DNA from 3 places in the Paraglaciecola sp. IT1134 genome. Region 2 is predicted to be linked to each of the others. Evidence: predicted binding sites of a transcription regulator. Region 2 holds the regulator's gene; each other region holds the start of a gene.
What was found. Region 2 encodes FliA, which starts transcription of late flagellar genes. Its sites were predicted from a motif close to CTAAAGNTNNNNNNNNNNNNGCCGATA; they were not measured.
Positions count from the first base shown of each region.

Region 1 (3,280 bases), 2.2 Mb from region 2:
CAAACCCGGGGGCCTTGCGTAGCTCTTCTGCCACCGCCACTGCGCGCTGAGCAGACAGATCCCAGTTGGAGCGATATAGCTCATTAGAGATTTGCTGACTATCACTGTGCCCGGATATTTCTATGTCTCCAGGCATATCAGCTAACAAAGTGCCAATTTTACGTAAAATGGGTTTAAATTGCGGCTGTAAAAAAGCCGAACCCGCAGCAAATGAGCCGTTTTCACGGATGCGGATGGTAATTTGTTGCCCCAGGGCCTCCATCTCTATGGCACCATCGAGGATTTCTTTTTCCAGTTTCTGGGCCACTTTTTTGAGTTTTTCATTCATTTCTTCTTGGCTAGCTTTGTCGTTAGACGTCGATTGTTCACTGGCGGTTTGTTGTGCTGCCCCCCCTCTTTGTTCCCCGCGCTGTTTTTGCCTGCCACCGGCGGAATCTTCATTACCAGCTTGAAATTCGAGCATTTGTTGGGTCATCTCGATCGTTTGCTGTTGGATTGTTTCAATGGGGGTCGGTTCCGGTCTCCCTGGACGAAATTCCATAGCGATCACACTGGTACCTTTAGGAATATCTTTAACTTCAATTTTGTTTTGTACCCCAAATGCAAATTTCATCGAGCCTGATATTTGTTTGAATTTAAGCACATCCATTTCTGAAAATGATAACAACAATACAAAAAAGCACATCAGCAGTGACATCAAATCGGCGAAGGTGCCCATCCAAGCCGGGAGCCCTGCTGGGGGACATTTAGGACACTCTTGCGCTGCGGCCATAAGTTAACCTTCTTCCTCAGTGCCGCCACGTTTGCCGGAAGCCAGATAACTTTTCAAAATTCCCTCAATTACCCGGGGGTTTTGGCCATCAGCAATGCCAATGATGCCATCGAGAATAAGGCTTTGATTGAGTTTTTCTTGCACGGCGCGGTTACCGAGTTTTTCGGCAATAGGCAAACACACAATATTGGCCAGTACCGCACCATATAAGGTCGTTAACAGGGCCACCGCCATCGCCGGGCCAATGGATTTAGGATCATCCATATTAGATAACATTGCCACCAAACCAATCAGAGTACCTATCATGCCCATCGCCGGAGCCACATCCCCCATGCCTTTAAAAATACTCGCACCAAACTCGTGGCGCTCAGTGGTCATATGAATATCTTTGGCCAAGGTTTCGCGCACTACCTCTACATCATGACCATCCACCAACATATCGACCCCTTTTTGCATAAAAGGGTTTTCAATTTCAGCTTCTTCAAGGGCTAAAAAACCGCCTTTACGGGCGGCGTCGGCCATTTCAACAATTTTTTCAATTTGTGATTCAGGCGAATCAGTTTTAAACATAAATGCTTTGCCAGCAATTTTACCCGCGCCAAAAAACTGTCCCAAGGTGAATTGTGACAACACCACAAACAAGGTGCCACAAAATACAATCAGAATGGAAGGTACATTGAAAAACATACCAAGATCACCGCCTAGCACCATGGCCATGACTACAAAACCCATGGCACCAATAATGCCTATAATGGTTGCTAAATCCACACTGTACTCCTAACAAATAGCGTATTACGCGTTATGCCATATCTAATACCCGACATGGAATATACGACATGCGATGTGCGACATACGATGCCCGACATGCGATGCCCGACATGCGATGCCCGACATCAACAGTCATAGATTCTACGATAACCCAAATGGAGCAGGCTCATGTATGCGGTGGTTTATACACTATAAAAACCTTGGCTCACTATTTTATCGACAAAGTAGAACTTTTCTGTAGGAGAGTTCAACAAATTATAATTGCTATTGGTTGAGAATAAGTCAAGACTGACTGTGCCTAGCAAGTAGCTTAACACAGCAGTAACTTGAAAAGTGTTTGACCGACATTTCCCCCTCAGGTAAGGTGCGCTCAACTCTCAGTAGAGCAAATTACAACGAAACTGAAACCAATGACCAGCCGCAAAAAAACTGAAAATTTAAGCTTCGAGCAATCTATGCAGGAGTTAGAAACCATAGTCAATCAGATGGAGCAAGGCGAGCTTAGCCTGGAAGATGCCCTGCAAAGCTTCGAACGTGGTATAACACTGGCTCGCCACAGTCAGCAAAAACTCAAACAAGCCGAACAAAAAGTGCAAATACTGATGGAGCAGAATGGCCAAACATCGCTTCTCGATTTTGACACTTCAGTCGCCCCCGAGTAATGACCTTCAAACACATACAACAGCAAAGCCATCAACGTATTGATGGATTGTTAAAAGCCCAAATATCTTCACTGCCTGAACATGCCAGCACGCTTAAGCAGGCCATGCAGTATGCCTTGCTGATGGGCGGCAAACGCATGCGCCCTTTTCTGGTTTATGCCGTGGGAGACATGTTAAGCGTAATACCAGCGGATCTCGATCCCCCCGCCCTGGCGCTTGAAGCCATCCATGCTTACTCTTTGGTACATGATGATCTACCAGCCATGGATGACGATAATTTGCGCCGAGGTCATCCCACCTGCCATATTCAATTTGACGAAGCTAACGCTATTTTGGCCGGAGATGCGCTGCAGACCCTGGCTTTTGAAGTTTTAGCCAATTTCCCGCTCACCCCAGGCAACGAAAAAAAGCGCATCAGTCTTATTCGTATACTAAGCAACGCGGCTGGTTATCACGGCATGTGCGGTGGACAAGCCATGGATTTGGCCGCCACCAATAAACGCATTGACCAGGATGAATTGGAAAGTTTACATAACAAAAAAACCGGCGCTTTGATCGTTGCCGCGGTGCAAATGGCGGCGGAGCTGGCCACCAATCTAGCCCCAAATCACAAAGCATCATTGCTCAGCTATGCACGGGCTATCGGCCTTGCCTTTCAAGTACAAGACGATATATTGGATGTGATTGGCGAATCGGATGTGTTGGGTAAACCCCAAGGATCGGATCAACAGCAAAACAAAAGCACATACCCTGCTATGCTAGGTATAGACGGCGCAACCCAGTATCTGCATGAACTGCATCAACAAGCACTTCAAGCTTTGGCCGCTTTGCCCTACAATACTGATGTTTTGCAGTCCTTTGCCGACTTCATCATTATTCGCAATCACTAAAAGTGATCGATAAACCCAAATTCAAATAATAGTAGATACACAACTCATGACTCTGGATCTAGCCCATTACCCTCTTTTGGCCTTGGCCAATACTCCCGCCCAACTCAGGGAGTTGCCTCAAGACAAGTTGAAGAAACTGGCATCCGAGTTACGTCAATATTTACTCACCTGTGTCAGCCAAAGTAGCG
Region 1 covers NZ_CM176486.1:1,482,087-1,485,366, reverse strand. Annotated here, with positions in the region: gene AC3RV5_RS06405 (flagellar motor protein MotB) at 1-772, opposite strand, end outside; gene pomA (flagellar motor protein PomA) at 776-1,540, opposite strand; gene xseB (exodeoxyribonuclease VII small subunit) at 1,951-2,202, shown strand; gene ispA ((2E,6E)-farnesyl diphosphate synthase) at 2,202-3,092, shown strand; gene dxs (1-deoxy-D-xylulose-5-phosphate synthase) at 3,139-3,280, shown strand, end outside.
Region 1: a site for FliA is predicted at 1,755-1,781, ahead of pomA (flagellar motor protein PomA). Genes of this name have one in related genera too.

Region 2 (3,280 bases):
ATTGCTGGCTAATAAAATTCAAACTCAAGAAGACAATATTCTCAACAAAGGTGGAATAGCGGTACTCATGGGGCCCACCGGCACAGGTAAAACGACCACTATAGCCAAACTAGCCGCCAAGGCTGCTCAAAAATACGGCCCGGATCAAGTCGCACTTATCACGATTGATAGTTACCGGATTGCGGCTTTTGAGCAAATATCTACCTATGCGCGTATTATCGGCTGCGGGGTAAAAAAAGCGCAAAACGCCGAAGAACTGTCTGATCTACTTTTTCAGTTCCGAAATAAACGCATCATACTAATTGATACAGCAGGTTTTGGCCAAAGGGATGTTAGACTGATACGGCAGTTAGAAACGTTAAAGCAAAGTGCATGTGCTAATATACAGAACTATTTAGTCATGCAGGCAAATAGCCAGTATCAAGTGATGCAACAAACCATTAATGCGTATAAGCAAGTTTCTTTGCAGGGATGTATTTTCACAAAATTAGATGAGTGTTACAGTCTTGGGGAAGCGATCAGTGCGGCTATAGAACACAAGCTTCCGGTGAGTTATGTTACCGATGGACAACGGGTACCTGAGGACTTAAAAGTGGCAGAAGCTAAATTTCTAATTACCAGTGCAGCCAGACTTTATAAACAACACGGATTAATTCATACTACTGGCCATTCAGTTAATAACGCAGTAGTGGCAGTATGATTGAGGATCAGGCGAGTAGCTTAAGACGAATGAATCAATCGCGATTGATAAAAGTGATAGCCGTGACGGGCGGCAAGGGTGGGGTGGGCAAAACCAATGTCACCCTAAACACAGCCATTGCCATGGCCCAGCAAGGGAAACGGGTGATGGTGCTTGATGCTGACCTCGGTTTGGCCAATGTGGATGTATTACTCGGTTTACGAGTGGTGAAAAATTTGTCACATGTATTATCTGGCGAGTGCACCTTGGATGAGGTGCTGGTAGAAGGTCCCTATGGCATTAAAATAGCGCCAGCCACATCTGGTAGTCAATCCATGACTGAGCTGACTCACACAGAACATGCTGGATTAATTCGTGCCTTTAGCGAATTACACACGCAAATAGACGTATTGATTGTGGATACGGCCGCGGGTATTTCCGATATGGTACTGAGCTTTTCCAGAGCGTCCCAGGATATAATGGTAGTGGTGTGCGACGAACCGACTTCCCTGACTGATGCCTATGCACTGATCAAAATATTAAATAAAGAGCACGGTGTCTTTCGTTTTAAGATAGTGGCTAATATGGTGCGCAACATGCGTGAGGGTCAGGAACTTTTTAGTAAGCTTAGTAAGGTCACCAATCGATTTCTGGATGTGGCACTGGAGCTGGTGGCCACAATACCTTTTGATGAAAACGTGCGAAAATCCGTACGCAAGCAAAAGGCCATAGTTGACTTGTATCCCACGTCCCCTGCAGCAATAGCCATTAGAAAATTGGCCCAGCAGGCTGCAAGTTGGCCGGTGCCCACTCAACCGGGCGGTCATTTGGAATTTTTTCTTGAGCAGTTGATTACTAAAAAAGCAGTAGGCGAAACCCGGTGAACAGCAAAACCTCGGCATATCAACAGTTAAACGATAAAAACGAACTCGTTGAACGCCATGCGTCGCTGGTCAAACGCATAGCGCATCATTTAATTGCACGTTTACCTGCCAGCGTCCTGGTTGATGATCTCATTCAGGCAGGAATGATAGGTTTACTGGAAGCGTCACGTAATTTCGACGGCACCAAAGGGGCCAGTTTTGAAACCTTTGCGGGCATTCGTATCCGGGGTTCTATGCTGGACGAAATCCGTAAGGGTGATTGGACACCGCGTTCGGTGCACAAAAATGGCCGCGCCATCACCGAGGCAATCAATCAGGTCGAACGACAAACCGGTCGAGATGCCCGGGACGTGGATATCGCACAAAAACTTGACGTCAGTCTCACCGCTTACCACCAAATGTTAGGGGAAGTTAACGCCGGAAAAATCATCGGAATCGAAGATATGGGCGTAAGTGAGGACGTGGTGAGCAATGAGCAAACCAAAGCGTCCGATACCCCCTTTGAAGTTCTGTTACAAGGCTCATTTCAAAAGGCGTTGGCTCATGCTATTACCACCCTTCCTGAGCGTGAAGCGATTGTCCTTTCGCTCTACTACGATGAAGAGTTAAACTTACGTGAAATTGGTGAAGTATTGGATGTCAGTGAGTCCAGAGTAAGCCAAATCCACAGTCAAGCCATGCTGAAGCTTAAAAGTCGAATGCAGACTTGGCGCACAAATGAATAAATAGCATAATAATAATTTGGGTTTCCCCTCACCGGAGATAGTTTTGGATAAAAATATGAAAATTTTGGTTGTTGATGATTTCTCGACCATGCGTCGAATCATCAAGAATCTATTAAAAGATCTTGGTTTTACTAATATTCAAGAAGCTGATGATGGCAGCACTGCATTGCCTATGTTGCAACAGGGCGATTTCGACTTTGTGGTCACCGACTGGAATATGCCCGGTATGCAAGGTATTGACTTACTGCGGGCTATTCGAGCCGACGAAAGGCTAAAACATACCCCCGTTTTGATGGTGACCGCCGAAGCAAAAAAAGAACAAATTATTGCCGCAGCTCAAGCTGGGGTAAATGGATATGTGATTAAACCTTTTACGGCAGCAACCCTGAAAGAAAAACTCACCAAAATATTCGAACGTTTAGGTTAATTCAGGCACATCCTGACAAGTAAGGAAGGCCCTATGACCTTTAGTTCTGCCCCGATGTCGTTAGAAGATGCGAAGACTCTGGTTACATTGCTGGAAAATGGCGATAACCAGGGTGCGCAAGCTCTTCTGGATACGGTAACCGAAAGTAATTCTGCCGAATTGTTTGCCGAAGTCGGTAAGTTAACTCGACAGTTACATGACTCGCTAAATAATTTTCAACTGGATGAGCGCATCGCCAATTTGGCCACGGAAGACATCCCTGACGCCAAAACCCGTTTGATGTATGTGATAGAAACCACCGAACAGGCCGCAAATCGGACCATGGATCTGGTGGACAGTTGTATGCCCATTGCGGAAAACCTGAGTACCGGCATAACCTCTATCTTGCCAGAATGGAAAAAGTTAATGAGTCGGCAATTGCAGTTGGGTGAATTTAACACCCTCTGTCATGACCTGAATGAGTTTCTGGAAGTCGGTGGTGCTGAATCCGCCAAACTAACAGAATTGTTGACCGAAGTATTAATGGCCCAAGGTTACCAGGACCTAACCGGCCAAGTTATTCGTC
Region 2 covers NZ_CM176486.1:3,666,760-3,670,039, reverse strand. Annotated here, with positions in the region: gene flhF (flagellar biosynthesis GTPase FlhF) at 1-700, shown strand, start outside; gene AC3RV5_RS16025 (MinD/ParA family ATP-binding protein) at 697-1,563, shown strand; gene AC3RV5_RS16020 (RNA polymerase sigma factor FliA) at 1,560-2,288, shown strand; gene cheY (chemotaxis response regulator CheY) at 2,332-2,715, shown strand; gene AC3RV5_RS16010 (protein phosphatase CheZ) at 2,749-3,280, shown strand, end outside.

Region 3 (3,280 bases), 1.3 Mb from region 2:
CTGAGAGAAAAAATCGCCAGCATTGGAGACGAGGGAATGACGCTGGCACAAAAGCTAGCCGAGCTAACCCCTAAGCAATTTCAGGTATTAAAGCTTGTTCAAGAGGGTCTATTGAATAAACAGATTGCCTATAAGCTTAATGTCAGTGAAGCGACAGTGAAAGCCCATATCAGTGCGGTGTTTCGTAAATTAGAAGTCAAAACCCGCACCCAAGCGGTACTGATACTTAACCAATTGCAGCTTGAAGATTAACTTGCAGCAGATATTATGTGCCTTGGCAGGTGATTGGAAATTAATTGACATGCACCTGCCAAGGTAGCGATTATTGTGGCCCTTGTTTGCTTAAATTCAGTGGTAAACCGTCTATTAATCTCTGATTGAAGGAATAAAAGCGCTGAATGGCAGTGATTAAGTCAGGGGTATGCACCTCCCCCATCTGATTTATCAACCCATTGATTAAATTGTCGTATTCCTCACCACTTTCCAGGGTTTGCCTCGATTGCTCAATCACGTCCAACATTTTATCCAGATAATGAGCAACAGGCTTTACCACTTTGACTGGATCGCCACGGGGGTCGTCCTCGTTAAAATGCGATACTGATTCGTAGGTTTGAATTGATTGTGACTGCTCCACCCGAGTCAATTGCAAGGCAAAACCGGTTAGTTCCTGCTCATCAAAACCGAACTCCAGAGCCTGATTAAACGCAGATTCAACATCACCATTAAAAAACTCATCAGCCAAACTATTTGCATCAGATACCAGTTTGCCGATAGCAACAACCTCTGCCTCATCGAGATCACCTTTGACTGAAAACGAAAAAGCACTACTTTCAAAATGCTGGTAGCTTCGAGTAACAGACACTTCGGCTTTTGTTTGTACTTGCTGCACTTCTTTGTCTGCCAAGTCACTGGTCTGTGCAGGTTCGTCGGTCTGCATAGTGCTCGCCTGTTTAATTGACGGCGTTGTATAGGATTGGTTTAACCCCTCTGCTGCCCCTGGTAGGGGCCGCACTACAGGTTGGTCGTATATACTTTGTTCCTCAGTTTCAACCAGTATCTGACGGTTTATTTCGAATGCATCCAGGTTTTCAAAACGAATATTGACTTCATCCCCATCTAAGGTACGAATAGTTAACTCCCCTGAATCATTGCGCTGATAACTGGCTTGTTGGCTTATTTGAATTTTTTGACTCTGGGCATCCTGGACTGGTACGGCCGTGCCAAATATTTCATCCTGCAGTTTTTGCAAGCCTTGCTCGATAGCGTCTCGGCTGCGGGTTATACCGGTCTTAATTTCGTCATTCATTATGTCGCCTAAGTCTTTTTCAGCCATGGCGATCCCCTTAAGTACGCCGGAGCGCGCCTGCTCAAATAAGGACGTCAGCGCCTTGTCATCCACCCCTTTGCTTTGGGCATTTTTGACCGCTCCGCCCACAAATTTGAGCACATTACGGGCAATCTCTTCAAAATCGAAGAGGCTTTTTTTCGCTTCACTGGTTCCTTCCCCATCGGGGCTAGGGAGTTTGGCTTGTTGATTGTCGATAGCCAAATTTTGATTAAGGGCGTTGTTAAATACCCGGATCCCCACAGCGGTATTCGAACTGAATTTAGTGGTTTGCAAAGACACCTCACTGCCCTGTATACCAATAGCCTGGCGCAACCCAGAATCCCTAAGCTGATTCTGCATACTATTTTGTGCACCCAAATGTTTGGGCTTTTCACTCATAAAAGCTTTAAGTTCATTAATATTCATAATAGATCCCTCACTATCCTCATAAAGGTTATCGGCTGCACTCTGGTGAAATTTAGTACAAAATTACTTTTACTTTGCATAAAACTAATATTGCAGATCCGGGGAAAACACTTAAAATCCCGCGCCATAATCTACACAATCACTGGAACTATGTTATGCGACCAACCGAGATTAACCCGGCGGAATATTCACAACAGCTGCAGGATAAGGTTGCGCAGATAAACAATGTGTTTCAATCGTTCCAATCACCTGCATTGGAGGTGTTTCAATCGCAACCCTTACATTACCGAATGCGCGCCGAGTTCCGAATTTGGCATGATGGGGAAGCGCTGGATCATGTGATGTTTGACCAAGCCAGCGGTGAAAAATACCGAGTGGTCACCTTCCCATCCGCCAGCCAGTTAATTAATCAGGTAATGGCTAAACTACTGGGGCTGCTGAAATTCAATGAAATTCTTCGCAGAAAACTATTTCAGGTCGATTATTTGAGTAGCCTCAGCGATGAAATTATTGTCACACTGGTCTACCACAAACCTTTGGATGATGATTGGCGGCTGGCCATGAAACAGGTGCGAGATCAACTCAGAAAAGAATTTAACATCGATATCATAGGTCGCGCCAAAAAACAGAAAATTTTGCTCGACAGAGATTTTGTAATTGAGCAGCTACCTGTGAATAACCGGGTCTATCAATTCAAACAGATCGAAAATAGCTTCACCCAACCTAATGCTGGTGTTAACAGCAAAATGGTAGAATGGGCACTGGATGTTACCCAAAATAGCCAGGGAGATTTACTCGAATTATATTGTGGGTCGGGGAATTTCAGTTTGCCCATGGCACAAAACTTCAATCGGGTATTAGCAACCGAAATATCGAAATCCTCGGTTGCAGCAGCCCAGGTTAATCTGCACCTGAATGATATCGACAATGTGACTATTTTACGCATGTCCAGCGAAGAATTTGTGCAGGCCTTAAATAAAGAACGCACCTTTAGGCGCCTAGCAGAAGTCGATCTTAGCCAGTACGATTGCCAAACAGTCTTGGTTGATCCGCCCCGTTCAGGACTGGATGATGACACTTTGAGCATGGTACAAAACTATAAAAACATTGTGTACATATCCTGCAATCCACAGACCCTGAAAGACAATTTGCTAACCCTGCAAAAGACTCACGCTATCAAGCGCTTTGCGATTTTCGATCAATTTCCTTACACCCACCATATCGAGTGCGGCGTATATTTGCAGCTCCGTTAGATACCGGCAGCCTCTTTTGCGCCATTGGCTATAAACCTCAATTGCATCTTGACCCGCTGAGCTAAGAGTGCCTGTTGCTCGCTGCCGGAATCCAGTGCTTCAGCACCGGCACTAAAGACTAACTTGACCATGGCTTCCGCTTGCAAATTAGCAAACTGGTAAGGCAAGCCCGTGGTTGTCATAGTGTAATCGGTCAACTCCACGATGAAATGCTGGATCTCCCTCAACACCGCAGCCCGAAACGCTAGTGATGTACCCGTGTGCTCCCGTAACA
Region 3 covers NZ_CM176486.1:4,986,933-4,990,212, forward strand. Annotated here, with positions in the region: gene AC3RV5_RS21755 (LuxR C-terminal-related transcriptional regulator) at 1-252, shown strand, start outside; gene AC3RV5_RS21760 (DUF5610 domain-containing protein) at 323-1,753, opposite strand; gene trmA (tRNA (uridine(54)-C5)-methyltransferase TrmA) at 1,909-3,006, shown strand; gene fabR (HTH-type transcriptional repressor FabR) at 3,003-3,280, opposite strand, start outside.
Region 3: a site for FliA is predicted at 1,783-1,809, ahead of AC3RV5_RS21760 (DUF5610 domain-containing protein). Genes of this name have one in related genera too.